Regions from separate parts of the Streptomyces sp. NBC_00286 genome, predicted to be linked through region 2. Evidence: riboswitches for the same ligand, from Rfam matches in the RefSeq annotation. Region 2 holds a riboswitch; each other region holds the start of a gene.
What was found. Region 2 has a riboswitch for cyclic di-AMP ahead of OHT21_RS17130 (C40 family peptidase). Riboswitches for the same ligand answer to the same signal wherever they lie in the genome.
Positions count from the first base shown of each region.

Region 1: it holds a riboswitch for cyclic di-AMP, as region 2 does, so the genes downstream of both, OHT21_RS11605 (M23 family metallopeptidase) here and OHT21_RS17130 (C40 family peptidase) in region 2, are expected to answer to the same signal.
Region 3: it holds a riboswitch for cyclic di-AMP, as region 2 does, so the genes downstream of both, OHT21_RS06225 (M23 family metallopeptidase) here and OHT21_RS17130 (C40 family peptidase) in region 2, are expected to answer to the same signal.

Region 1 is NZ_CP108054.1:2,561,188-2,570,759, reverse strand. Features, by position in the region: gene OHT21_RS11620 (DNA gyrase/topoisomerase IV subunit A) at 1-1,664, opposite strand, end outside; gene OHT21_RS11615 (M16 family metallopeptidase) at 1,907-3,244, shown strand; gene OHT21_RS11610 (M16 family metallopeptidase) at 3,241-4,632, shown strand; cyclic di-AMP (ydaO/yuaA leader) riboswitch at 4,846-5,003, shown strand; gene OHT21_RS11605 (M23 family metallopeptidase) at 5,017-5,805, shown strand; gene OHT21_RS11600 (GntR family transcriptional regulator) at 6,017-6,712, shown strand; gene OHT21_RS11595 (HPr family phosphocarrier protein) at 6,860-7,141, opposite strand; gene OHT21_RS11590 (bifunctional acetate--CoA ligase family protein/GNAT family N-acetyltransferase) at 7,310-9,572, shown strand, end outside.
Region 2 is NZ_CP108054.1:3,781,986-3,791,557, forward strand. Features, by position in the region: gene OHT21_RS17120 (M23 family metallopeptidase) at 94-1,674, shown strand; gene pcrA (DNA helicase PcrA) at 1,705-4,191, opposite strand; cyclic di-AMP (ydaO/yuaA leader) riboswitch at 4,476-4,646, shown strand; gene OHT21_RS17130 (C40 family peptidase) at 4,654-5,805, shown strand; gene OHT21_RS17135 (hypothetical protein) at 5,933-6,286, opposite strand; gene OHT21_RS17140 (C40 family peptidase) at 6,732-7,784, shown strand; gene OHT21_RS17145 (response regulator transcription factor) at 8,029-8,865, opposite strand; gene OHT21_RS17150 (ATP-binding protein) at 8,862-9,572, opposite strand, start outside.
Region 3 is NZ_CP108054.1:1,340,080-1,349,651, reverse strand. Features, by position in the region: gene OHT21_RS06230 (alpha-galactosidase) at 191-2,290, shown strand; cyclic di-AMP (ydaO/yuaA leader) riboswitch at 2,592-2,753, shown strand; gene OHT21_RS06225 (M23 family metallopeptidase) at 2,758-3,684, shown strand; gene OHT21_RS06220 (DUF6250 domain-containing protein) at 3,864-4,595, shown strand; gene OHT21_RS06215 (SGNH/GDSL hydrolase family protein) at 4,718-5,503, shown strand; gene OHT21_RS06210 (TetR/AcrR family transcriptional regulator) at 6,122-6,718, opposite strand; gene OHT21_RS06205 (glutamate dehydrogenase) at 6,861-8,054, opposite strand; gene OHT21_RS06200 (MBL fold metallo-hydrolase) at 8,383-9,572, shown strand, end outside.

The sequences.
Region 1 (9,572 bases), 1.2 Mb from region 2:
GGGACGGCCGAGACGATCAGATCGTGCTTGGCGCGCTTGCCGTCACTCTCCCCGAAGGGGTCACCGTTCGCCGTACGGGCGAGAAGTCCCGTCGACGACAGCAGTACCCGGCACGGATCGTCGGCCACCTGCAGAGGTACGGCCGCGGCGGTGGCCCCCGAGGACTCGAGTAGCACCGTCCGCCGCGGAGTGCCGAACTTCTTGGCCACCGCGGCCAGTTCGCCCGACACCAGCTTGCGCAGCTCGGCGTCCGACTCCAGGATGCGGGTCAGCTCCTCGATCTCCAGGTTGAGCCGGTCGCGCTCCGACTCCAGCTCGATGCGGTCGAACCTGGTGAGCCGGCGCAGCGGGGTGTCCAGGATGTACTGCGTCTGGACCTCGCTCAGCGAGAAGTGCTCGATCAGGCGCTCCTTGGCCTGCGCGGAGTTGTCGCTGGAGCGGATGAGGCGGATGACCTCGTCGATGTCCAGGAGGGCGACCAGCAGACCCTCGACCAGATGCAGCCGGTCCCGCTTCTTGCCACGGCGGAACTCCGACCTGCGCCGTACGACCTCGAAGCGGTGGTCGAGGTAGACCTCCAGGAGCTCCTTGAGGCCCAGCGTGAGGGGCTGGCCGTCCACCAGCGCGACGTTGTTGATGCCGAAGGACTCCTCCATGGGCGTCAGCTTGTAGAGCTGCTCCAGGACGGCCTCCGGCACGAAGCCGTTCTTGATCTCGATGACCAGGCGCAGGCCGTGCGAGCGGTCGGTGAGGTCCTTGACGTCGGCGATGCCCTGCAGCTTCTTGGCGCCGACCAGGTCCTTGATCTTGGCGATCACCTTCTCCGGGCCCACGGTGAAGGGCAGCTCTGTGACGACGAGGCCCTTCCTGCGCGCCGTCACGTGCTCCACAGAGACCGTCGCGCGGATCTTGAAGCTGCCGCGGCCCGATTCGTACGCGTCCCTGATCCCGGAGAGGCCGACGATCCGCCCGCCCGTGGGCAGGTCGGGTCCCGGGATGTGCTTCATGAGGGTCTCGAGATCGGCGCCCGGGTGCCGGATCAGGTGCCGGGCGGCGGCGATCACCTCGCCGAGGTTGTGCGGCGGCATGTTCGTGGCCATTCCGACCGCGATGCCCTGCGCGCCGTTCACCAGCAGATTCGGATACGCGGCCGGGAGGACGCCCGGCTCCTGCTCCTGGCCGTCGTAGTTCGGTGAGAAGTCGACCGTGTTCTCGTCGATCGACTCCGTCATCAGGGAGGTCGCGTCGGCCATCCGGCACTCGGTGTACCGCATGGCGGCCGGCGGGTCGTCGTTGCCCAGCGAGCCGAAGTTGCCGTGGCCGTCCACCAGGGGCAGGCGCATCGAGAAGGGCTGGGCCAGGCGCACCAGGGCGTCGTAGATCGACGCGTCGCCGTGGGGGTGCAACTTACCCATGACCTCGCCGACGACGCGGGCGCATTTAACGTATCCGCGGTCGGGGCGCAGCCCCATCTCGTTCATCTGGTAGACGATGCGGCGGTGTACGGGCTTGAGGCCGTCGCGGGCGTCCGGCAGGGCCCTGGAGTAGATCACCGAGTACGCGTACTCGAGGAAGGAGCCCTGCATCTCGTCGACGACGTCGATGTCGAGGATGCGCTCCTCGAAGTCGTCTGGCGGCGGGGTCTTCGTGCTGCGGCGGGCCATCGCTGCTGCGACTCCTTCACAGTGTCTGCCGGGGCATGAACGGGATCTGACGAGCTCCATTGTGGACCGCCCCACTGACAACCCGGACCACGCCCCATGCACAGAGGTCCGGGAGGACACGCGCCCGCTCGCTCTCGGCGTAGCCGTTCCGGGAACTTCGCCAGCTGTCAGCGCGCTTGCATACAGTGGCATGACTAGCAGGAATTCAGCAGTTTTCCGCGATCGAAGGGACGTACATGCCCATGGGTCACACGGCCACCGTCGAGGCCGGCTCCGGCGGGCTGACAGCGACCGAGCACCGCCTGGCCAACGGCCTGCGCGTGGTGCTCTCCGAAGATCATCTGACCCCGGTCGCGGCGGTGTGCCTCTGGTACGACGTCGGCTCGCGCCACGAGGTCAAGGGCCTGACCGGACTTGCTCACCTCTTCGAGCACCTGATGTTCCAGGGCTCGGCCCAGGTGAAGGGCAACGGCCACTTCGAGTTCGTGCAGGGCGCGGGCGGTTCGCTCAACGGCACCACCAGTTTCGAGCGCACCAACTATTTCGAGACCATGCCCACGCACCAGCTGGAGCTCGCCCTCTGGCTGGAGGCCGACCGCATGGGCTCGTTGCTCGCCGCGCTCGACGACGAGTCGATGGAGAACCAGCGCGACGTCGTCAAGAACGAGCGCCGCCAGCGCTACGACAACGTCCCCTATGGCACCGCTTTCGAGAAGCTGACCGCCCTCGCGTACCCGGAGGGCCACCCGTACCACCACACCCCCATCGGGTCGATGGCCGACCTGGACGCGGCCACCCTGGAGGACGCCCGCGCGTTCTTCCGCACCTACTACGCGCCCAACAACGCCGTTCTGTCGATCGTCGGCGACATCGACCCGGAGGCGACGCTCGCCTGGGTCGAGAAGTACTTCGGCTCCATCCCCGGCCACGACGGCAAGCCCGCCCCGCGCGACGGCTCCCTGCCGGACATCATCGGCGAGCAGCTGCGCGAGGTCGTCGAGGAGGAGGTCCCGGCGCGCGCGCTGATGGCCGCCTACCGGCTCCCGGAGGACGGCACGCGCGCGTGCGACGCGGCCGACCTCGCCCTGACCGTCCTCGGCGGCGGTGAGTCCTCCCGCCTCTACAACCGGCTCGTACGCAGGGACCGTACGGCTGTGGCGGCCGGTTTCGGTCTGCTGCGCCTGGCCGGAGCGCCCTCCCTGGGCTGGCTCGACGTGAAGACCTCCGGAGACGTGGAGGTCCCCGTCATCGAGGCGGCCGTCGACGAGGAGCTCGCCCGGTTCGCCGAGGAGGGCCCCACGGCCGAGGAAATGGAGCGCGCCCAGGCCCAGTTGGAGCGCGAGTGGCTGGACCGGCTCGGTACGGTCGCCGGCCGCGCCGACGAACTGTGCCGGTACGCCGTGCTGTTCGGCGACCCGCAGCTCGCCCTGACCGCCGTACAGCGCGTGCTCGACGTCACGGCCGAGGAGGTCCAGGAGGCCGCCAAGGCCCGACTGCGCCCCGACAACCGTGCGGTGCTCGTGTACGAGCCGATCGCCACCGACGAGGAGACCGCCACCGACGAGGAGAGCGCCCAGTGACCGAGGCCACCGTGACCATGGACTTCCATCCCCAGCCCCAGGCCGGCGAGGCCAAGCCCTGGGCCTTCCCGGCGCCCGAGCGCGGTGCGCTCGACAACGGCCTGACGGTGCTGCGCTGCCACCGCCCCGGCCAGCAGGTCGTCGCCGTGGAGGTCCTCCTGAACGCACCGCTGGAGGCCGAGCCGCAGGGCCTGGACGGTGTCGCCACGATCATGGCGCGAGCGTTCTCCGAAGGCACCGACAAGCACTCCGCCGAGGAGTTTGCCGCCGAACTGGAGCGCTGCGGCGCCACGTTGGACTCGCACGCCGACCACCCGGGCGTACGGCTGAGCCTCGAGGTCCCGGTATCGCGGCTCCCGAAGGCGCTCGGTCTGCTCGCCGACGCCCTCAGGGCGCCCGCTTTCGAGGACAGCGAGGTCGAACGGCTCGTCCGTAACCGGCTCGACGAGATCCCGCACGAGACCGCCAACCCGGCCCGCCGCGCCGCCAAGGAGCTCTCCAAGCAGCTCTTCCCGGCGAGCTCGCGCATGTCGCGCCCGCGCCAGGGCACCGAGGAGACGGTCGCGGCCATCGACTCGGCGGCGGTACGCGCCTTCTACGAGAAGCATGTACGCCCCGCCACGGCCACCGCGGTCGTCGTGGGCGACCTCACCGGTGTCGACCTCGACGCGCTGCTCGGTGACACGCTCGGCGCCTGGACCGGCTCGCCGGCCGAGGCGCGTCCCGTGCCTCCGGTGACCGCCGACGACACCGGCCGCGTGGTCATCGTCGACCGCCCTGGAGCCGTCCAGACGCAGCTGCTCATCGGCCGCGTAGGCGCCGACCGGCACGACCGCGTCTGGCCCGCTCAGGTGCTCGGCACGTACTGCCTCGGCGGCACCCTCACCTCGCGTCTCGACCGCGTCCTGCGCGAGGAAAAGGGCTACACCTACGGTGTGCGGGCGTTCGGCCAGGTGCTGCGCTCCGCCCCGGACGGTACGGGCGTCGCGATGCTCGCCATCAGCGGCTCGGTGGACACGCCGAACACCGGCCCGGCGCTGGACGACCTCTGGAAGGTGCTGCGTACGCTCGCGGCCGAGGGGCTGACGGACGCCGAGCGCGATATCGCCGTACAGAACCTGGTGGGTGTGGCGCCGCTCAAGTACGAGACCGCGGCCGCCGTCGCCGGCACGCTCGCCGACCAGGTCGAGCAGCACCTGCCGGACGACTTCCAGGCGACCCTGTACCGCCAACTCGCCGCGACGGGCACCGTGGAGGCCACCGCGGCCGCCGTGAGCGCCTTCCCGGTGGACCGTCTGGTGACCGTCCTCGTCGGGGACGCCGCCCAGATCGAGGAGCCCGTCAAGGCCCTCGGAATCGGTGAAGTGAGCGTGGTCCCGGCCGAGTAGAGCCGCCGCACATCCCGGGGACCCTGGAGGCTGATGAGCCTCCAGGGTCCCTCTTTGTCCAAATTGATTGGATTGGTTGCGAGTTGGTATGGAGGTTGTGTGTCTGGCCTGTGGCGTGCGCTACAAAAGCCGTCATCCGTTTGTTATTTGAGAGATGACCCGCTTAGCGTCAGTCCGGCTGTCCGTCAGGCACTGCGCCGCACCCGCGGCACCGGACAGTCATCGCCGAGTCCCCGTACGGCGCGAGCCAGGGGAGCCGGGGACCCATCGCAGTCCCTGGGGTGAATCGGGCGCCCTCCTGGAGGGGGCCCGTAGGAGACCTTCCTGCTCCGAACCCGTCAGCTAACCCGGTAGGCGAGAAGGAAGGAAAGGACAAGCCACTTCATGGCGTTCACCCGCGCCACCGGGAAGCACCGTCGCCCGAGCCGTACGAAGCGCACGTCCTCGAGGACCGTTGGCGTAGCGACGCTCGCCACCACCGGTGTCATCGGCACTCTGGCCGCCCCGGCGTTCGCCGGCCCGTCCACTGCCAAGCAGACAGGGCTGACCCAGGCCGTCACCATGGGCGACTCGGTCGCCGACCAGATCGACGCCCAGGCCCACGCCCAACGCCAGGCAGCCGAGGAGGCCGCCGCCCGTCAGGCAGCAGAAGAGGCCGCCAAGAAGCGGGCCGCCGAGCAGAAGGCCCGCGCCGAGGCGAAGGCCAAGGCGGAGCGTGCGGCCGAGGAGCGCGCCGCCCGTGAGGCCGAGCGCAAGCGCCTGCTCAACTCCTTCGTCTCGCCGATCAGCGACTCGTACGTCTCGACCGGCTACAAGGCCGGCGGCTCCGTCTGGTCCTCCGGCAGTCACACCGGCGTCGACTTCCACGCCGCAAGTGGCACCACCGTCCGCGCCGTGGGCGCCGGCACCGTCGTCGAGGCCGGCTTCGAGGGCTCGTACGGCAACCAGGTCGTCATCAAGATGAACGACGGCACGTACACGCAGTACGCCCACATGTCGTCCCTCTCCGTCTCCGTCGGCCAGAGCGTCACCCCGGGCCAGCAGATAGGCCTCTCCGGGGCGACCGGCAACGTCACCGGAGCGCATCTGCACTTCGAGGCGCGTACGTCCCAGGAGTACGGCTCGGACATGGACCCCGTCGCCTACCTCCGCTCGCACGGCGTGAACGTCTGACGACTCACCGCACCCTTCCCGAAGGCCCCGGCTCACCGAGCCGGGGCTTTCGTGCGTCTTGACCGGACGTCTGCCTGTTCTGCGCGACTATGTGTCCAAAAAAACGCCATGGATTCCGGCCCGCCATCGGAATTTCCCGCACTCTGCAATAGAGTCACCGAACGAGCGTCAATCGACCGCGTTTCGCGGGGATTAAGGCGGAGGTCCGGTCATGCGTATTCCCGCGCACTCGGTATGCACGGCGATCCGTGACGACATCGTGGCGGGTGTCTACGAACGCGGCAGCCGGCTCACCGAGGAACTCCTCGCGCGTCGCTACGGCGTCTCGCGGGTCCCCGTGCGGGAGGCGCTGCGCACGCTGGAGGCGGAGGGCTTCGTCGTCACCCGCAGGCACGCGGGCGCGTGCGTCGCGGAACCCACCGAGCAGGAGGCCGCCGACCTGCTGGAGATGCGCATGCTCCTGGAGCCGCTGGGCGCCGCGCGCGCCGCACAGCGGCGTACGGAGGCGCACCTCAAGGTGCTGCGAGGCCTCGTCAGGCTGGGCCAGGAGCGGGCCAGGAAGGGCCAGGGCGAGGATCTGCGCTCCCTGGGCGGCTGGTTCCACGAGACGCTCGCGCAGGCCTCCGGCAGCCCCGCGCTGACCTCGATGCTCACCCAGCTGCGACACAAGATCGCCTGGATGTACGCGGTCGAGGCGCCGGCCCATCCCGCCGAGTCCTGGTCGGAGCACGGCGGCATCGTGGACGCCGTCGCGCGCGGCGACAGCGAGCGGGCCCGGGCGATCACGGCCTTGCACACCGAGCGGGCGACGGCCGCGCACCGGCTGCGCTTTCCCGGGCACGGTGATCGCGTGGAGCGTGTGAGGACTTCGCAACACCCCGTAAACACGGCGAGCCTGCGGCATTAACAGTGGCGCCGTATACAAAGGGGGAGTAATTCGCGGGGGATTATTTCTGCTGCCCGCAACCTGGAATTGCAAAGGGCCCGCCCGGTATTTCGGGCGAGCCCTTTTGGTGCGTGTGCGGGACGGCGTCTTTTGAACGCGACCCTTGAGTCACACGGTTTCGGGCAGTTCCTCAAGCCCCTCCGAAACCAGCTTGGCCAAGCGGTCGAGCGCGGCGTCCGCTCCCTCGGCGTCGGAGGCCAGGACGATCTCCTCGCCGCCCTTGGCGCCCAGGCCGAGCACCGCGAGCATGGATGCGGCGTTGACGGGGTTGCCGTCCGCCTTGGAGATCGTCACAGGGACGCCGGCGGCTGTGGCCGCACGGACGAAGATGGAGGCGGGGCGGGCGTGGAGGCCCTCGGCCCAGCCGACGTTGACGCGGCGCTCAGCCATGTGATGCTGCCCTTCAGGTGTGCTCAGGTTGTCTAGACCACTATTCCATACGTGAAGCGTCCCCTGGCGGGCGCCGGCCCGGCAGAGGCCACGAGCCCATGCGGGGGCCCGAGTCGGGCCCCGGACTGCCTCGCGCCATTGTCGGACACGAGCCGTACTCTGGGGCCCATGCAGACCTCGTCGGATCGGCACGAGTATCCCGCCCACTGGGAGGCCGACGTCGTGCTGCGCGACGGCGGCACCGCGCGCATCCGGCCGATCACGGCCGACGACGCCGACCGCCTGGTCAGCTTCTACGAGCAGGTGTCCGACGAGTCGAAGTACTACCGCTTCTTCGCGCCGTACCCGCGCCTGTCCGCCAAGGATGTCCACCGCTTCACGCACCACGACTTTGTGGACCGGGTGGGACTCGCGGCCACGGTCGGCGGCGAGTTCATCGCCACCGTACGCTACGACCGCATCGACGCCGAGGGGCTGCCCGCCTCGTCTCCCGCCGACGAGGCCGAGGTCGCCTTCCTCGTGCAGGACGCCCACCAGGGCCGTGGTGTGGCCTCCGCGCTGCTGGAGCACATCGCCGCGGTGGCCCGGGAGCGCGGCATCCGCCGGTTCGCCGCCGAGGTGCTGCCCGCCAACAGCAAGATGATCAAGGTCTTCACGGACGCCGGCTACCAGCAGCAGCGCAGCTTCGAAGACGGCGTCGTACGCCTGGAGTTCGACCTGGAACCCACCGACCGCTCACGCGCGGTGCAGTGGGCCCGGGAGCAGCGGGCCGAGGCGCGGTCCGTGGCCCGGCTCCTCGCACCCGGTTCCGTCGCCGTCATCGGGGCGGGCCGCGCGCCCGGCGGAGTGGGGCGCAGCGTCCTCGACAACCTCCGCGACGCCGGGTTCGGCGGACGGCTGTACGCGGTGAACAGGGCCCTCCAGGAGAAGGAACTCGGCGGAGTCGCGGCGTACCGCTCGATCCGTGACATCCCCGACCCCGTCGATCTCGCCGTGGTCGCCGTCCCTGCTGAGCACGTCCCCCAGACCGTCGCCGACTGCGGTGAACACGGTGTGCAGGGGCTCGTCGTACTCACCGCGGGGTACGCCGAGAGCGGCCCCGAAGGACGGGAGCGCCAGCGTGAACTCGTGCGCCACGCGCGCGCGTACGGCATGCGCATCATCGGACCCAACGCCTTCGGAATCATCAACACCGCACCGGATGTACGGCTCAACGCCTCGCTCGCGCCCAAGATGCCGCGGGCCGGACGCATCGGTCTGTTCGCGCAGTCCGGTGCCATCGGGATCGCGCTGCTGTCCCGGCTGCAGCGGCGCGGCGGCGGCGTCACGGGCGTGACCGGGGTGTCCACGTTCATCTCCTCGGGCAACCGCGCGGACGTGTCCGGCAACGACGTACTGCAGTACTGGTATGACGACCCCGACACCGATGTCGCGCTGATGTACCTCGAATCCATCGGCAACCCAAGGAAGTTCACGCGCCTCGCGCGCCGGACCGCCGCCGCCAAGCCGCTCGTCGTCGTCCAGGGCGCACGGCACAGCGGGTCCGCGCCTCCAGGCCATGCCGTACGGGCCACACGGCTGCCGCACGCGACCGTGTCCGCGCTGCTGCGGCAGGCCGGGGTGATCAGGGTGGACACGATCACCGAGCTCGTCGACGCCGGGCTGCTGCTGGCACGCCAGCCGCTCCCCGCCGGACCTCGTGTGGCGATCCTCGGGAACTCCGAGTCGCTGGGGCTGCTCACGTACGACGCCTGTCTCGCCGAAGGGCTTCAGCCGTTGCCGCCGCTGGACCTGACCACGGCGGCATCGGCGGAGGACTTCCATGCGGCCCTCGCGCACGCACTGGCCGATGACGCCTGTGACGCCGTCGTGGTCACCGCCATACCAGCGGTCGGTGAGACCTCGCCTTCCGACGCCGCTCTCGCCGAGGCGCTGCGTTCGGCCGCGGCGGCGTCCCCGGCGAAGCCGGTCCTCGTGGTCCATGTGGAACTCGGCGGGCTCGCCGAAGCCCTCTCCGCCGCCACCAGCACCGCGCCCCACGCCGTCGAGCTCCAGGTGCCGCCGCCCGCCGAACGCCCCGCGGCGCGGACCCCCGCGGACGATTCCACTCTCATCCCCGCCTACCCCGCGGCCGAGCGCGCCGTCCGCGCCCTCGCCGAGGCCGTCAGGTACGGGCACTGGCGCGGGGACGCCGCCGAGCCCGGCCGGGTGCCCGAGTTCGAGGACATCGACGAGAAGGGGGCCGCCGAGCAGATCGACGCTCTGCTGGCCGAGGGCGACCCGGCCGGGCTCACGCTCGGCCTCGAGGACACCTGCGCGCTGCTCGGCCGGTACGGCATCGACGTACGCCGCGCTCTGCCCGCCCCGACGCCCGACGAGGCCGTGGCGGCGGCCGAGCGCTCCGGCTACCCCGTGGCGCTGAAGGCCACCG
Region 2 (9,572 bases):
TGACGGCCGAAGATTGTCGCGCCCGCCTACCCCCGGGTACAGTCACCGCACTGCTCTGCCAGCGCCCCTGTTGTCGAGGCGAAAGAGAAGTTGGTGAACGACCGTCACCCGTCGGGGACCGTGCCGCCCCCGGCCTCGGCTCCCGAAGCCGCCTCGACGCACTTTGCGTCGTTTGGCGAGCATGGGGTCCAGCACGGCGACTTCACCACGTACGACGCCTACGCCGCCACCGGTTTTGACGCGGCGCCCACCGGCATCTACGACACCTATGGCACCCCGGGTGCCTGCGCGGCGCCGCCCTTCGAGGCCACGACGAGCTTCGAGACCGATCCCCTCTTCGGCGACCTGCCGGGCAGCGGCGGCACGGGTTCGTACACGTTCACCGGCAGTCATCAGACGCTGAACTACGACGCGTACGCGGCCCAGCACCACGCCGCGTACGACACCGGCGGCCATGACGCGACCGGCCTGTGGACGGACACCTCCGGTCAGCAGCCGCTCATCGGGATCCCGGCGCAGTCCACAGGCCCCGACATCAGCGGTCAGTGGGACGCGAACGCCTGGCTGCAGGCCGAACCGCTCGACCAGGCCCAGCAGTGGAACACGCAGACCTTCGACTCAGGTGCGTACGACGCCACGGCCTGGAACTCCGACGGGGGCGCGCAGCACGAGTCGTACGACCAACGCGCGCCGCACGAGTCGTACGACCAGCAGGCCACAGTGATCTTCGAGCAGGTCACCTACGACCAACAGGCCCCCATAGGGGACGAGTTCGCCCCCTCCGACGACCGCCTGGACTCGGACACCGGCACCGGTATCAACACCGGCAGCCACGACGAACTCCCTCTCCTCGACGGCCCCGAAGCGCCCGCCCCGGACGCCACCGCCGTCCTCCCGGCCCCCCGCCCGGGCTCCCGCACCGCCGCCCGTGCCGCATCCCGCTCCCGCCGCCGTACTCCACCCAAGCGTTCCGCCCTGCTGACGGTCGCCGTGCCGTCCGCGTGTGTGATGGGCGTGGCCGGGATCGCGGCGGCGTCCGTGGGCAGTGGGGGCGGGAACGAGAGCAACCAGACGACGGCCGCGACCGGCACGACGGCTGTGCAGCCCGCGACCGCCAACAACAAGCTGGACACCCAGCTCGAGAGCCTGACCGCAGACGCGGACGACTTCGCCGACCGGGCGAGCCGTACGCAGGAGCGGATCGACCTCAAGGCCCAGCAAGAGGCCGAGAAGAAGCGGGCGGCGGCGGAGGCGGCGCGCAAGGAGCGGCTGCGTCCGAAGTTCGCGGTGCCGGTCGAGCAGAAGGGGCTCAGCGCCTACTACGGCCAGGCCGGCATCAACTGGATGTCCGTGCACACAGGCATCGACTTCCCCGTCTCGTACGGCACGACGGTGATGGCCGCGACCGACGGCGTCGTCCGTACGGAGTGGAACAGCGCGTACGGGAACATGGCGATCGTGACCGCGAAGGACGGTACGGAGACGTGGTACTGCCACCTCTCCACCTACAAGGTCGCTTCCGGGACCGAGGTGAAGGCCGGCGACCCGATCGCGTACTCCGGAAATTCCGGCAACTCGACGGGCCCGCACCTCCACTTCGAGGTACGCCCGGGCGGCGGCGACGCGATCGACCCCCTGGCGTGGCTCCGCAGCCACGGCCTCAACCCGACGTAACCGCCCCGCTGCCCGGCCACCAAGTCCCGGCTACAACTTCTCCACCGGCGCGTAGCGCAGCAGCAGCCGCTTCGGCTTGGTGTCCCCGAAGTCGATCGTCGCCTCCGCGTTCGACCCCGTGCCCTTCACGCCGACCACCGTGCCGAGCCCGAACTGGTCGTGGGTGACCCGGTCCCCCACCGCCAGCGACACCACCGGCTTCTCCGTGGCACCGCCGCGCCGCGTGGCGAAGCCGGAGGCGCCCGAGGCCGCCGAGCGCGAAGAGGACAGGGAAGCCGCCACACCGGCCGCGGGGCCGGAGGCCACCGCTCCCATGGACCCCTTCCGCTTCCACTCCAGATGGGTGTCCGGGATCTCCTCCAGGAAGCGGGACGGTGGGTTGTACGAGGGCTGCCCCCATGCGCTCCGCATCGAGGACCGCGTCAGATACAGCCGCTCCCGCGCGCGCGTGATGCCGACGTACGCCAGCCGCCGCTCCTCCTCCAGCTCCTTGGTCTGGCCGAGGGCACGCATGTGCGGGAAGACGCCGTCCTCCATGCCGGTCAGGAACACCACGGGGAACTCAAGGCCCTTGGCGGTGTGGAGGGTCATGAGCGTGATGACGCCGGAACCGTCCTCTTCCTCGTCCGGGATCTGGTCGGAGTCGGCGACGAGCGCGACCCTCTCCAGGAAGTCGGAGAGCCCACCCGACGCCTCGCCCTCACCGGCCTCCTGCTCGAACTCCAGGGCCACGGCGGCGAGTTCCTGAAGGTTCTCGATACGGGTCTCGTCCTGCGGGTCCGTGGAGGCCTGCAACTCGGCCAGATAGCCGGTGCGTTCGAGCACGGCCTCCAGGACCGTGGCCGGGCCCGCGCCCGATTCGACGATGGTCCGCAGGTCCTCCATCAGCGTGTTGAACCGCTTGACGGCGTTCGTGGAGCGGGCCGCCATGCCGTACGCCTCGTCGACGCGGCGCAGCGCCTGGGAGAAGCTGATCTTCTCCCGGGAGGCGAGTGCGTCGATCATCGCCTCGGCGCGGTCGCCGATGCCCCGCTTGGGGACGTTGAGAATCCGCCTCATCGGTACGGAGTCCTCCGGGTTGGCGAGAACCCTCAAGTACGCGAGGACGTCCCGGACTTCCTTGCGCTCATAGAAGCGCACGCCGCCGACGACCTTGTAGGGCAGGCCGACGCGGATGAAGACCTCTTCGAAGACACGGGACTGGGCGTTCGTACGGTAGAAGACGGCGACATCGCCCGCCTTCGCCTCCCCTGCGTCCGTCAGCCGGTCGATCTCGTCGGCGACGAACTGCGCCTCGTCGTGCTCCGTGTCGGCGACGTAGCCGGTGATGCGCGCGCCCGCGCCCGCGTTGGTCCACAGGTTCTTGGGGCGGCGGCTCTCATTGCGCTCGATGACCGCGTTCGCCGCGGTCAGGATCGTCTGTGTGGAGCGGTAGTTCTGCTCCAGCAGGATCGTCGTCGCGTCCGGGTAGTCCTCCTCGAACTGGAGGATGTTGCGGATGGTCGCGCCCCTGAAGGCGTAGATGGACTGGTCGGCGTCACCGACGACACACAGCTCGGCGGGCGGCACGTCGTGCTCGCTCGGGGGTACGTCCACGGGGTGCTCGGAGGTGCCGACGAGTTCCCGTACGAGGGCGTACTGGGCGTGGTTGGTGTCCTGGTACTCGTCCACCAGTACGTGGCGGAATCGGCGGCGGTAGTGCTCGGCGACGTCCGGGAAGGCCCGCAGGAGGTTGACCGTCGTCATGATCAGGTCGTCGAAGTCGAGGGCGTTCGCCTCGCGCAGCCGCGACTGGTACATCGCGTAGGCCTGGGCGAGGGTCTTCTCGAAGCCGTCACTCGCCTGTGCCGCGAAGTCCTCCTCGTCGATCAGCTCGTTCTTGAGGTTCGAGATCTTGGCGCTGAACGACTTGGGCGGGAAGCGCTTCGGGTCGAGGTCCAGGTCGCGGCAGACCAGGGCCATGAGGCGCTTGCTGTCGGCGGCGTCGTAGATCGAGAACGAGGAGGTGAAGCCGAGCTTCTTCGACTCCCGCCGCAGGATCCGTACGCAGGCGCTGTGGAAGGTCATCACCCACATCGCGTTCGCCCGCGGTCCGACGAGGTGCTCGACGCGCTCCTTCATCTCGCCCGCGGCCTTGTTGGTGAAGGTGATGGCGAGAATCTGGCCGGGATGCACCTTGCGCTCGCCGAGCAGGTACGCAATCCGGTGTGTGAGTACTCGGGTCTTGCCGGAGCCGGCGCCGGCCACGATGAGCAGGGGGGAGCCGGAGTGCACGACCGCCGCGCGCTGGTTGTCGTTCAGCCCCTCCAGGAGCGCGGCCGCGTCCACGTGGGGACGGGGGGCGCCATCGCGGTAGTAGGCCTCCCGGTCCGGCGGCACGTCGAACTTCCCGCCGAACAGATCGTCCGGAACCTGCTCCGGTACGTGATCGTCCTCGGGCGGTGGCGGGGGCTCTTCCTCGTGGTCCCGCGAGGGTTTGAGGTCCGCCAGGAAGCTGTCATCAAAGAGGCTGCTCATCGCTCTCCGAGTCTAGGCTCCCCCACTGACAGCTCGCCGCCGCCCTGAAAAGCTGTCCGGGAAAACCCTGAGAACTCCGCTCGTACGAGGCTGCCGGGAGCCCGCCCGGATTTCCCTCACCCTCCAGGACCGTCCCGTCACGGTCGGCGACGGATCATGACGCCTGAGGCTAAGGTCACGAAAACGTATCGGACAATTCGCACATCAACCTTCACAGGAGCCACACGAGTTGGTTAGCTTTCGCAGTGGGCCGCTCGACCCCCACCGGCGAACGTCGCCGGGCCGTGCGGCTCCCGCCGAGTCCGGTACGCCCTTGTGGCCACCCGGAGCCGGGGACCCACCGACCTTGGGGTGAATCGGTCCAACTCCCTTAGGGACAAGGACCGTAGGGCAAACCTTCCGAAGCACACGCCCGAACCCGACAGCTAACTCGGTAGGCGGAGCACGGAAGGAGTCGCCTTCGTGGCGCCACACCGCAAAGCGCGGTCGTCCAGTCCCAAGGGCATACGGACCCCTGCCCTCGCCACCGCCGCTCTCACCTCGGTGGCCCTCCTGTCGCAGACCGCGAACGCCTCGCCCTCCGCGGAGCCGAAGCCCAGCCTCGACGAAGTACAGAAGAAGGTCGACGACCTCTACGCGCAGGCGGAGACGGCGACCGAGAAGTACAACGGCGCCAAGGAGAAGACCAGCAAGCAGCGCAAGAAGGTCGACAACCTCCTTGACGACGTCGCTTCCCGCACGCAGAAGCTCAACGAGGCGCGCGAGGAACTCGGTACGTTCGCCACCGCGCAGTACCGCACGGGCACCGCCGCCCCTGACACCGCCGCCATGCTGCTCGCGGACAACCCGCAGGACTACTTCGACCAGAACCAGCTGATGGACCGGCTGACCAGCCGCCAGCAGCAGGCCGTCGACGACTACGCGACGCAGCAGTCCCAGATGGCGGAGAAGCGTCAGGAGGCCTCCGAGAGCCTTCAGGGGCTCACCCAGACCGAGAACACCCTGAAGTCGTCCAAGGCGACGGTTCAGCGGAAGCTCGCCGAGGCGCGCCAGTTGCTCTCGCAGCTGACCGCCGAGGAGAAGGCCCGGCTCGCGGCGATCGAGCGGGAGCAGCGCGAGGAGGCCCAGCGCAAGGCGGAGGAACTGGCGCGGCAGCAGGCCGCGGAGGAGCAGCGCCGCCAACAGCAGCAGGCCCAGCCGGCTCCCGCGCCTTCCACCGGCGCGGGGACCTCGGCCGGCACGGGCACTTCCGCGGGCGCCTCGACCGCCAAGGGGGAGAAGGCGCTCGCCTTCGCCCGTTCCCAGACCGGCAAGCCGTACGTCTGGGGCGCCTCAGGACCGGACTCCTACGACTGCTCAGGCCTCACCCAGGCCGCCTGGAAGGCCGCCGGCGTCACCCTCCCGCGCACCACGTGGGACCAGGTCAAGACCGGCACCCAGGTCTCGGTCGCCAGCGCCCAGCCCGGGGACCTCGTCTTCTTCTACGACGACATCAGCCACGTCGGCCTCTACCTCGGCGACGGCATGATGATCCACGCCCCGAAGCCCGGTGCGTACGTCCGCGAGGAGTCGATCTACTACATGCCGGTCCACAGCGTGGTCCGTCCGGCGTGACGCACGCGCGCGTGGACCCCATTTCGGGGTGCACGCGCGCGTGAGCTGTTTTTGGGGTTTTGGCGCTCTTCATGAGGCCGTTTTTTCGAGGCTCTCCATGAGGCCGTTTTCGCGGCTCTTCGGGCCGTCAGGTCCAGAGCACAGCGATGAAGACGTTCGCGGTGGTCAGCCCGCCGACCAGCCCGAACGAGCCCTTGTCCACCTTCTCCTCGTCCCGCTTCACATACACGAGGCCCAGGATCACGATCAGCAGCGCCAGCTTGACGCCGATCTTGATGTTGTTGACCGTCTGGTCGTCGGCCTGGTTGAGGCCGACGAGGATCACGCCCGTGACGAGCATGGTGAACGCGCCGTGGAGCATCGCGGGGCCGAAGCGGGCCGTGCCCTCGCCCATCGCCTTCATCTGGGTGAGAAAGCCGCCGAGGAGTGCGGCGATGCCGATGATGTGCAGGGCGACGAAGAGATGGATGAGTACGTCCATGAGGCCGGAGCCTAACCGGGGGCTCGCATACGGCCTCACACTGCCCCCGGCCCCTGGGGGCGCCGTACGGGCTCTGACGGGCCCTGACGGACGCTGACGGACGCTGACGGACGCTGACGGGCCCCACATAGCACCGCCGCGCCGCTCGGACCTCTACGACCCCGGCATCGGTCAACACCCCGCGTCAACTTGACGACTCCAGGCCGGAATTACGGTCACATACGGTCACCATGCGGCGCAGTGCCGACAGTTCCGTACATGCCGTTACCAGGCGCGCACGCTCAGGTTTAGCGTCCTTCCCCAGGTGACCGGCTCCCCACCCGCCGTCCGGACCAGGGGCGGCAGCCGGACATCACCGCCGAGAAGATCCGGCGGCGGTCCGCTCCCCCTGTGCGGGCCGCCGCCGGACGCGTGACCGGCCCGTTCGGGAAGGAAGTGTGTCCAGGTGGCAGCGCACCGCAAGCCAAGACAGCGCTCGCTCAGTGGCAATACGGCCCGTACCGCCTTCACGATCGCCCTGGCGGGCGCGGCGAGCGCAACCTCATTCGACGGGGCGGGTTACGCCGAGCCGCGGCTGACGCCGGAGCAGGTGCGGGCGAAGGTCGACAAGTTGTACCAGGAGGCGGAGGTCGCCACCGAGAAGTACAACGGGGCGAAGGAGAAGGCCGACAAGGCGGAGGCCCGGGTGGACTCCCTCCAGGACGAGGCCGCCCGCCGGACGGAGCGGCTCAACTCCGAGCGGGATGCACTGGGTTCAGTGGCTGCCGCGCAGTATCGGGATGGGGGCATCGACCCGGCGCTGCGGCTCTTCCTCTCCTCGCAGCCCGATCAGTACTTGGACGAGGCCGCGTTCGCCGAGCGCGCCGGCAGTCGGCAGGCCTCGACCGTTTCGCGCGTACGGGGCCAGCTGCGGGAGATCGAGCAGTTGCGCGGGGCCGCCCATGTCGAGCTGGCCTCGCTCAAGTCCCAGCAGGCGGCGCAGAACCGGCACAAGAAGACGGTGACCGGGAAGCTCGGCGAGGCTCGGCGGCTTCTGTCCCGGCTGACGGACGAACAGCGTGCGCGGATCGGCACGGACGACGCCGCCACGGCTCGCGCCTCGCGCTCCTCCGACTCGCCGGATCCGGGCTCGGCTGTTGGGGCTCCCAACTCGCGGGCTGCGGCTGCCGTCTCGTACGCGTACGAGAAGCTCGGCAGCCCGTATGTGTGGGGGGCCACCGGGCCCGATGCCTTTGACTGCTCGGGGCTCATGCAGGCCGCGTATCGCTCTGCGGGGATTTCGCTGCCTCGGACGACTTATGACCAGATCGAGGCTGGGGAGCGGGTTTCGCGTGGCGATCTCCGGCCTGGGGACCTGGTGTTCTTCTACTCGAGCATCAGTCATGTGGGGCTTTATGTGGGCAACGGGCAGATGATCCATGCGCCCAATCCTTCGGCGCCGGTGCGGGTCGCTTCGCTTGATGAGATGCCGTTTGCGGGCGCCGCGCGGGTGGTGTGAGGTTGTTTCGTCGCCCCCGCCGCCCCTTCCCGTCCCATCCCTGGGGCTGTGCCCCAGGCCCCCGCCAGGGGTGGTGGGTGACACTGCGTGTCGCGGCTGCGGGTTCGTTGTGGCTGGTCGCGCAGTTCCCCGCGCCCCTAAAGGGGCGCCACCAACCTGCCCTCGACTGACGGCGACGAATACCTCTCCTTCACCCTCGTGACGTCCGCAAGAACTAATCGCAACCGCCGTACGACCGGGCGGGTCAGACCAGTCGTCGTGCCGTCGCCCACCGGGTCAGCTCGTGGCGGTTGGACAGTTGGAGCTTTCTGAGGACCGCTGAAACATGGGACTCCACCGTCTTCACCGAGATGAACAGTTGCTTGGCGATCTCCTTGTACGCGTACCCGCGGGCGATGAGGCGGAGAACCTCGCGCTCGCGTTGGGTGAGGCGGTCGAGGTCCTCGTCGACGGGCGGGGCGTCCGTGGAGGCGAAGGCGTCGAGGACGAATCCGGCCAGGCGCGGGGAGAACACCGCGTCGCCGTCCTGGACGCGGAAGACGGAGTTGACGAGGTCCGTGCCGGTGATCGTCTTCGTCACATAGCCTCGCGCGCCGCCCCGGATGACGCCGATGACGTCCTCGGCGGCGTCGGAGACGGACAGCGCGAGGAACCGTACGGGCTGCTCGGCATCCGCCATCAACGGAGCGCAGCGGCGCAGGACTTCGACCCCGCCGCCGCCCGGAAGGTGCACGTCGAGGAGGACGACCTCGGGCCGGGTCGACGTGATGACCGAGACGGCCTGGTCGACGTCGGCGGCCTCCCCGACCACCTCGACACCTGTCCGCTCGGTCTGCCCGATCTCCGCCTGGACCCCTGTACGGAACATGCGGTGATCGTCGACGAGAACCACTCGGACTCGCCGACCGGGCCCGGCGTCCGCCGAATCGGGCGTGGCCGTCGAGTCGTTGGGCTCGGCGGCGGCCTGCGGCGCGTCGGCTGCGGCCGCGCCGATGCCCGCGGCAGGGCCGTCGGCCGCGCCCGCGCCGGTCGCGCCACCGCCCGGCTCGACCGTCCCGGCCGGCTCGTTCGCGTCGCTCATGTCTCCGCCCTCTCCATCTCCAGCTCGACCTCCGTGCCGCCGTCCGGTACGGCGCGCAGCCGGGCCGTGCCGCCGTTGCGCTCCATGCGGCCGATGATCGATTCTCTGACGCCCATGCGGTCGGCGGGTATCGCATCCAGGTCGAAGCCGGGGCCGCGGTCCCTGACGGACACGAAAACCGTCCTGCCCTCGACCTCGGCGTAGACCTGCACCGCGCCGCCCTCGCCACCGTACTTGGCCGCGTTCACCATCGCTTCCCTCGAGGCCTGCATCTGGGCCCCGATTCTTTCGTCGAGCGGGCAGTCGCCGACGACCACGACCTCTATGGGGACGCCGTGCTTGTCCTCCACCTCCGCCGCGCTGCGCCTGACCGCCTCGGCGAGGGTGTCCGGCTCGTCGGCCTCGTCCTTGCCGGTGCCCTCCGGTTTGTAGAGCCAGTTACGCAGGTCGCGCTCCTGAGCGCGGGCGAGGCGGCGGACCTCGCCCGCGTTCTCCGCGTTCCGCTGTATCAACGTCAGGGTGTGCAGCACCGAGTCGTGGACGTGGGCGGCCACCTCCGCCCGCTCCTGGGCACGGATACGCATCAGCCGCTCCTCGGAGAGGTCCTGGGTCATGCGTACGAGATAGGGGCCGGCGAGCAGCGCTATGCCGACGAGGACCGCGAGCGCCGCCTGCAACACCGAACCGAGGTGGGCGGCCGAGCCCTG
Region 3 (9,572 bases), 2.4 Mb from region 2:
GGGCTCCTCCCAGTCGGCGGCCGACGCTGCTGTCGGCGGGGCGCGCTCTCGACCATACGACATGCATTCGTGGGCCAATCAGTTGTCCACAGGCGGTGCCGGTCGGTTGTCCACAGGCGGTGCTGGCGAGGCTCGAGCGCCTGCGATGATGTTGTGCTTGAGCGAGCTTGTTCGGATCTGTGAGGACTTGATGGTGGAGATCGGCAAAGACGGTCGTACGTGGCTGCTTTCGGGGCGCACGAGCAGTTATGCCCTGCGGCTCACGGACCAGGACGAGCTGCTGCATCTGCACTGGGGGCCGCGCATCGCGCTCGCGGACGCAGAGGCACTGGCCGCCGGTCCCGAGCCGAAGTACTGGCCCTTCGAAGCCCCGCTCGACGGGCACGAGGAGTACCCGGTCGAGGGCGGCCCCCGCTTCGTACGGCCTGCGCTGTCCGTGCGGACGGACGAGCGGCGCGGCACGGAGTGGCGCTTCGAGGCGTACGAAGTGGATGAATCCGACGGATCGGAGGGGGGCGAACTGCGGCTGCGGTTCTCCGACTCCGGGCTCGGCGTCACGCTGCACTACCGGATGCGCCCCGCCACCGACGTCGTCGAGCGCTGGGTGACCCTCGCCAACGAAGGGCCCGCCCTGGAGGTCCTGCGGGCCGACTCCGCGACCTGGACGCTGCCGGAGCGCGAGGGCTGGCGGCTGTCGCAGCTGCACGGGCGCTGGGCGGCCGAGTCCCAACTCGTACGAACGGACCTCACCTACGGCGAGAAGGTCATCGGCAGCCGACGCGGGCACACCGGGCACCAGCATCTGCCCTGGGTCGCCCTGGACGTCGAGGGCGCGGCGACCGAGGAGCACGGCGAGGTGTACGGGTGCGCGCTCGCCTGGTCCGGTTCATGGCGGATCGCCGTGGCCCAACTCCCGGACGCGCGCGTGCAGATCACCGGCGGCGCCGGGTACGACGACTCCGGCCTGGTGCGGCTGGAGCCGGGGGAGAGCTTTGTCACGCCGGTCTTCGCGGGGCTGTGGAGCGATGGCGGCTTCGGCGGGGCGAGCCGGGCCTGGCACGCGTACCAGCGGGCGTATGTGATCCCGGACGCGGACCAGGACCGGCCCGTGCTCTACAACTCCTGGGAGGCCACGGAGTTCGACATCTCCGAGGAGCAGCAGCGGGCACTCGCCCGGCGGGCCGCGGCGATGGGCGTGGAGCTGTTCGTGGTCGACGACGGCTGGTTCGGGAAGCGCACCAGCGACCGGGCCGGGCTCGGGGACTGGACACCCAACCCCGACCGCTTCCCGGCCGGGCTCAAGCCCCTCGCCGACGACGTGCACGCCCTGGGCATGCAGTTCGGGATCTGGGTCGAGCCGGAAATGGTCAATGCGGACAGCGAGTTGTATCGGGCGCATCCCGAATGGATTCAGTACCAACCGGGGCGAAAGAAGACAGAGCTGCGCAATCAGCTCGTACTGAACGTCGCGCGCGAGGACGTGCAGGAGTACCTGTGGGAGCAACTGCACGGTCTGCTCTCCAGTGCCCCCATCGACTATGTGAAGTGGGACTTCAACCGCTGCTTCACGGACGCCGGCTGGCCCGGGGAGGCGTATCCGCAGCGGCTGTGGGTCGACCATGTGCACGCTCTGTACAGCCTGCTGGACCGGCTGCGGGCCGCGCACCCCGGTGTCGCCTTCGAGTCCTGCTCCGGCGGTGGCGGCCGCATCGACCTCGGCGTCATGTCGCGTACGGACCAGGTGTGGACCTCGGACAACACCGATCCGCTCGACCGGCTCGCCATCCAGCACGGTTTCAGTCACATCCACCCGGCGCGGGTCATGGCCGCCTGGGTCACCGACAGCCCCAACAAGCAGCTCAACGGGCGCGTGAGTTCGCTGCGCTTCCGCTTTGTGAGCTCCATGGCCGGAGTGCTCGGGGTCGGTGGCGACCTGGCCGAGTGGAGTGACGAAGAACTCGCCGAGGCGCGGGACTGGGTGGCGCTCTACAAGGAGATCCGGCCCGTCGTGAGCCGCGGCGACCTCTACCGACTGCGGGCGCCGCAGGGCGGGCTGAGCGCCGTGCAGTACGTCCATGAGGACCAGGTCGTCGTCCTCGCCTGGCTCCAGGCTCAGCATTACGGCGAGCCCGTGGCGCCCGTACGACTGCGAGGGCTCGACCCGGCGGCGACGTACGAATGCCCCGAAACGGGCGAAGTGTACAGAGGGGCCGTCTTGTTGCATCACGGACTGCGGACCGGTCTGCGCGGGGACCTTGATGCGGCAGTTTTCCGTCTGCGTCGCATCTGAGAGTTGTGTCCGTATTGGAGTACCTTCATTCCAACTCGCTCTGGAATAGGCACTCCTGAATCCATGATGCGTGAGCAGCGTCATATTCGTGACGGTCTGCTGTCGCCATGTTCACGTAATTCAAGCGCGTTTACAGGGGATTTCAGGAAAGCCGGAGAGCGGTGATTCACGGAGCGTGACGGCGATTTCGGTCAAGGATCAAGAGAATGGGGCACATAGGCAACCCAAAGCTTGTCCCTGCGCGTCTTAGTCGCTTACGTTCACGACCAATCCAGGCGGACGCCTAATCCTGCCGCCGTCTGGAATCCGCACACCGATCCGTACACGGCAGGAGCGGGGGACCCACAGGTACAGCGCCTGTTCCGGTCTCCGGAACAGGCTTGGGGTAAAGCCGCGCGAAAGCGCGGCCGGGCATCTCCAGCTCGCACCCGACAGCTCACCTCGCAGGCGCCGGAGAGGAATTCGCCATGCCCGCGAAGGGTAAGCACCGCCGCCCGAAGTCCGCGCGTTTCACCCGCTCGATCGCCGTTGCCTCAACAGGCGGCGCCGCTCTGGCACTCCCTTTGCTGGGAGCAGTCGGCGCACAGGCCGCAACTCCGCAGAGCGCGCCCGCGTCTGTTTCCAACAAGGCCGAATCTGTTTCCCAGAAGGCCCTTGAGTCTGCTCCGGTCGCCGCTCAGAAGAAGGCCGCGACCAGGACGTACGAAGTAAAGACGGGCGATTCTCTCTCGAAGATCGCCAACGCCCAGAATGTCAGCGGTGGCTGGAAGAAGCTCTACGCCGACAATCGTCAGGTCGTCGGCAGTGACCCCGGGCTCATCCACCCGGGCCAGAAGCTGACGATCGGCAAGAAGGCCGCCGCGCCTTCCGCTGCCAACGAGGCCAAGGCTCCCCAGGCGGCCGAGGCCCCCAAGGCGGCCGCGGCCCCCCAGGCGTCCGCGAAGAAGGCCGAGCCCGCCAAGGCCGCTGAGGCACCCAGCAGTTCGAGCGGCTTCACCATGCCGGTCGACGGTGCCACCGTCAGCACCCCGTACCGGATGTCGGGCGGCATGTGGTCCAGCGGCTACCACACCGGCGTCGACTTCGCCGCCGCGACCGGCACTTCGCTCAAGGCCGTGGGCGCGGGCACCGTCGTCTCCGCCGGCTGGGGCGGCGCGTACGGCAACCAGGTCGTCATCAAGCTCAACGACGGCCACTACGCCCAGTACGCCCACCTTTCCTCCCTTTCCGTCTCGCAGGGGCAGTCCGTGACCGCCGGTCAGCAGATCGGCCTCTCCGGCGCGACCGGCAACGTCACCGGGCCGCACCTGCACTTCGAGATCCGCACCACGCCGGACTACGGCTCGGACGTGGACCCGATGGCGTTCCTGCGCTCGCACGGCGTCTCTGCCTGACGTCACCTGAGCGCCGCCGAGGGCGGATCGCGTCTCCCTCTCGGCCGAAGGCCGGACCCCTGATCCCCGGGTCCGGCCTTCGGCTTGTTCCGGGGGTCGACAGAGGTGGTGGGCGGACGTCAAGATCTGCGGGCAAGCGCTTTCTTCTCCGCCCCTGACGCCTGCCAAGGAGACGCTTCATGACGACCCGCAGAGCCTTCGGAGCCCTGGCGGCCGGTGCCGCCCTCGCGGCCCTGGCCCCCGCGCACACAGCGAGCGCACATGCCGCGAGCGCGTCGGTGCGCCACCGCCGGGGACGGCTCATCGCCCGCGACGACTTCCGGCACGGGCTGGGGCAGTGGGCAACGGAGTTGCAGGACGGAGGCAGGGTCACCGCCTCCCGCGGGGTCATGGAGATCGATGTGCCGAGCGGCGCCACGGTCTGGTTCAAGCGGAAGCTCTCGGGGCCGTACGTCATCGAGTACACGGCCACACCGGTCTCCGCGGGCGGTGTCAACGACCGGGTGTCGGACCTCAACAACTTCTGGAACGCCGTCGACGTCCGCTCCCCGGACGACCTCTTCGCCACGCAGCGCGGCGGCGCCCTCGACGAGTACGACCACCTCAAGACGTACTACTCGGGCTACGGCGCCAACTACAACACGACCACGCGGCTGCGCCGTTACGTCGGGCGGGCGGGTGTCCGGCCGCTGATCTACGACTACACCGAGCCCCTGCTCGTGGCGAACCGGCCCCATCGCGTCCGGATCGTCTCGCACGGTTCGACCGTCCAGTGGTGGAACAACGGGCGGCTCGTCTTCGACTACGTCGACCAGGATCCGTACGCGAGCGGGCACTTCGCGTTCCGGACCGTATGGAGCCATTTCCGGATCACGGACTTCCGGGTGTGGGAGCTCTGTATTCCGAGTTGACCGGGACTTTACGCGTGGCTTATCTCACCGTCCGTCAACCCTTTCCTACGGTCGCGTAGCTCACATCGAAAGGTGAATCATGGCTCGATGTGGCAGACGATTCGAAGAATGACAGCAGATCAGTGATCGGGTCGTACGTGGCGGTGGGGGACAGCTTCACCGAGGGCGTCGGCGACCCCGGGCCCGACGGGGCGTTCGTCGGCTGGGCCGACCGGTTCGCGGTACTGCTCGCCGACCGGCGCGCTGAGGGCGACTTCGACTACACGAACCTTGCCGTGCGCGGGAAGTTGCTCGACCAGATCGTCGAGGACCAGCTTTCGCGGGCCATCGAGTTGGGGCCGGACCTCGTTTCCTTTTCGGCGGGCGGTAACGACATCCTTCGGCCGGGGACCGATCCCGACGAGGTCGCTGCTCGCTTTGAGGGTGCCGTTGCCGAACTTACGTCGGCTGTCGGGACGGTGCTGGTGACGACCGGCTTCGATACTCGGGGTGTGCCGGTGCTCAGGCACTTGCGGGGCAAGATCGCTACGTACAACGGGCATGTGCGGGCGATTGCTGATCGGTACGGGTGTCCTGTGCTCGACCTTTGGTCGCTGAAGACGATTCAGGATCGGCGGGCATGGGACGACGACCGGCTGCATCTGTCGCCGGAGGGGCATACGCGGGTTGCGCTGCGCGCGGGGCAGGTGCTTGGGCTGGCGGTGCCTGCGGATCCGGAGCAGCCGTGGCCGCCGTTGCCGCCTCGGGGCACGCTTGAGGTTCGGCGGGATGACATTCACTGGGCTCGGGAGTATCTGGTGCCGTGGATTGGGCGGAGGCTTCGAGGGGAGTCGTCGGGGGACCGGGTGGTGGCGAAGGGGAGTTTGTCGCCGGACGACATCAAGTCCCGCATGCGGTCCGCTGTTTGAGGGTTCCTTTCCCCAGCCCCGCCCCTTCCCGAAGCTGGGGGCTGCGCCCCCACACCCCCCTTGCCTCTGGCTGGTGGGCTGCCTCCGGCGGGTGGGTGGGTTCGTGGGGTGCTTCCGGCGGGTGGGGTGCCTACCGGGGTGGGGGTGACAGTCGTGTCGCGGCTGCGGGTTCGTTGGGGCTGGTCGCGCCCCGCGGCGGAGCCGCAAATTGACACAGCCCCGCGCCCCTGAAGGGGCGCCCCTGGAGCCGTCCGCTAGCAGGCTCACCAGCCATCACCCTCACCAGGCACCATGCTCGCCATCCACCCTGCTGACCAGCCACCGCGTGCCCGCACCCCCAACTACCCGCAGCTTTCCGCCGGGGGGAGGGGACGTGGGCCGGTGCGTCCTATGCCCGTCGCTTAGCTTCGGTCTGGGCACACCAGAACCCTGTGGAAGCAAGGGGCCGTATGCCCTGTTGGCGACGGGCTGACGCACCGGCCCGCGGCCCCGCACCCACCACGCACCCAAGGGGCGCGGGGAACTGCGCGATCAACCACAACGCACCCGCAGACGAAAACGAAACCCAACCGCCCAACCGCCGGAGGTACCCCGCAGCCGACAACGAACCCAATCGCCCTACTGGCGGAGGCCAAGCTCGTGGGCCAAGGCCTCGTCCGCCCACTGTTGCGTCCGGGCGCGCGACACCGCTCCGTCGTACGCCGTCACCTGGACGGCCAAGCCGTCAAGGAGCGCCGTGAGACGCAAGGCCGTGTCCATGGGAGACGGGCAGTGGAACTCCCCGGCAGCCACACCCTCCGCGATGACCTCGGCGAGCGCCGCCTTCCACTGGCGGTCGAGGTCTCGCGTAACCTCCCGCAACCCGGGATCGCGCAGGGCCGCCGACCAGCCCTCGATCCACAGGCGCCACCCCTTGGCCTGGCCGGTCGGGGCGTACCAGCGAACGGCCGACCGCAGGCGGCGTACCGCCGTGGTGCGGCGAGCGAGAAGCTTGCGCAGATGAGCCAGGTCGCCCTCGGCCGCGTAGGCGAACGCGGCGGCGACCAGCTTCTCCTTCGTCGAGAAGTGATACAGCACCAGCGCGTTGCTGACCCCCAGCGCGGCCGCCACGTCGGCGATCCGTACCGCCGCCACGCCCCGCGCCTCGATCTGCTCGACCGCGGCCCGCAGCAACTCCTCCCGCCGCTCCCGAACGCTCAACCGAACTCTGGCCACGCCCGCAACCCTACACACGAGGTCTGACAGGCATCCGATGTCATCGACACCGGCCGAATGTCATCGACACCGGCCGAATGTCATCGACACCGGCCGAATGTCATCGACACCGGCCCGAATGTCACCGACGCCGGCCCGAATGTCACCGATACCAGCCGAACCTTTCGGAAATCACCGGCAGTCGGTCCGCGACGATCGCGTGCGCGGCAGCCCGCGGTGTCGTGCCGTCAGCCTCCGCGCGCGTGAGCGTCTGGTCGACCAGTGCCCGCATGGAGCGTCGCGTGTACGCGAAGGCCTCCTCCGCGTCGGCCCCGATATCGCCGAACAGCGTCCACCACCACCAGGCGTTGGTCCCGGAGTTGACGACTACGTCCGGCAGAACGGTGACCCCGCGCGCGGCGAGAAGCTGCTCCGCTTCGGCCCGTACGGGCATGTTCGCGGCCTCGACGATCCAACGAGCTGTGATCCGCGCCTGGTTGACGGCGTCGATCGCGTAGGAGACCGCCGCCGGCACCAGCACCTCGGCCTCGGTGGACAACCAGGCGTCGTCGCCCGGCAGTTCGCGGTCGGCGGGGCGCAACGCCGAGCGGTCGACGGTTCCGTACGCGTCCCGGGCGGCGAGCAGCGCCTCGATGTCGAGCCCCGCCGGATTGGCGATCGTGCCCTTCACGTCGGCGACGGCCACGATGGTGAGGCCCGCGCGCGCCAGGAAGCGGGCGGTGGCGCCACCCATGGTGCCCAGCCCCTGCACGGCGACGCGCGTCCCCGAGTACGCCACCCCGGCCCGGTCCAGGGCCGCGAGCACCGACTCGGCGACCCCGCAGCCGCCGACCAGTTCGTCGAGCCCGATGCCGTCCACCTCGACCGCGAACGCGTCCGCCAGCCGCCGCCGGGCCGCCGTCTCGTCGTCGAGCAGCGGATACACGGCCTGGATGGACGAGACGAGGCCCGCCTCGGTGGCGGCCCGGTCGACGAGGTCCTGGGTGAGGCCGAGGTCCTCGCCTGTGGTCCAGAAGTTCTCGATGTACGGGCGCATGGCGCGCAGATAGCGCACGAGGACCCCGTACGCCTCGGGGTCCTGGGGATCGCAGTCGATGCCGCCCTTCGCGCCGCCCAGCGGGATGTAGCGGGCCTGGGGGTGGTAGTGCAGCGCCTCCTTCATGGTCATGCCGCGCGCGAGGCCGGCGACCTCGTCCAGCGTGCAGCCCGCCCGCATCCGCAGCCCGCCGCTGGAGACTCCGCGCACCAGTCGGTCCACGACCAGATGCCCCTGGTGGCCGGTGACGTGGTCGGTCCAGGTGAGCGTCATCAAGGGACTGCTGGCCGGAGCTGTCATGGGGTCTCCTCGAGAACGGGGAATCGGGAACAGGGAGCGAACAGGGAACAGGGAACGGAATCGAAACGTTTGACCAGCCGTGGGACCGGGCGCCGAGAGTGTCCCGGTGCCGGTCGGGGCCCGTCGTTACTAAACGAGCAGTCAGTATCGCAGGGGTTGAGCGGCGGCGCTGTCAACGTGCTGAACGGATCTTCAGTACGGGATCGACGTCGTACGTGGCGGAATTCGCCGTGCCCGGCGCGGACACCGCCCCGTCATACGCCCGACCCGGCGCTGTCAGAGGCGGCGACCATAATGAGATGTCAGACCGACTCCACCTGGAGGTGCCGTGACCGGTTTCCGTCCCCTGAGCTCCGGGCTCCGTGCTCTGCGGCCCGCCGCCTTCGGCGCGGATCCGAGCGGTGAGCGCATGGAGCGCATCCGCAGATCGCCGAACTTCGAGGATGGCGTCTTCCGGAATCCGGAGGGTGCCCCCCGGCCCGACGGCGCCATGCGCGAGTTCGCGAAGGCCTTCTTCCGCAAGGAAGAGCGGGTGCGCCGCGCCCCGGCGGGGATGGTGCCGGTGCACGCCACGACGCTGGCCGACCTCGCCAGGCCCCCGGCCCACGGACTGCGGCTGACATGGATGGGGCACTCCAGCGTGCTTGCCGAGATCGACGGCCACCGGGTGCTCTTCGACCCCGTCTGGGGCGAGCGCTGCTCCCCGTTCGCCTTCGCCGGGCCCAAGCGACTGCACCCCGTGCCGTTGTCGCTGGCGGCGCTCGGCCCGGTCGACGTAGTCGTCATCTCGCACGATCACTACGACCACCTCGACCTGCCCACCATCAAGGCCCTGGCCGATACGGACACGGTGTTCGCGGTGCCTCTCGGCGTCGGCGCCCACCTGGAGCACTGGGGTGTCTCCCCGGACCGGCTGCGCGAGCTGGACTGGAACGAGACGACGAAGGTCGGCGGTATCTCTCTGACCGCCACGCCCGCCCGCCACTTCTGCGGGCGCGGCCTGCGCAACACCCAGCACACCCTCTGGGCCTCGTGGGCCGTCGCGGGTGATGAGCACCGGATCTATCACAGCGGCGACACCGGATACTTCACCGGATTCAAGGACATCGGCGCCGAGCACGGCCCCTTCGACGCCACGATGATCCAGATCGGTGCTTACTCGGAGTTCTGGCCCGACATTCATATGGCGCCCGAGGAGGGCATGCGCGCCCACCTGGACCTTCAGGGCGAGAAGCCCAGCGGCGTGATGCTGCCGATCCACTGGGCGACCTTCAACCTGGCGGCGCATCCGTGGGCCGAGCCGGGCGAGGGGACCATCGCCGCCGCCCGCGCGGTCGGCGCCAGGATCGCGCTGCCCCGCCCCGGCGAGCCCTTCGAGCCCACGGCCGAGACGGTGCCGTCCGAGCCCTGGTGGCGCGCCGTGGCGCTCACGCCGGCCGGTGGCTGGCCCGTCCTGGAAAAGACGGTCGTCGATACGCCGGGTGACGCCGCTGAGGACACCGGAGAACCGGAGACCGT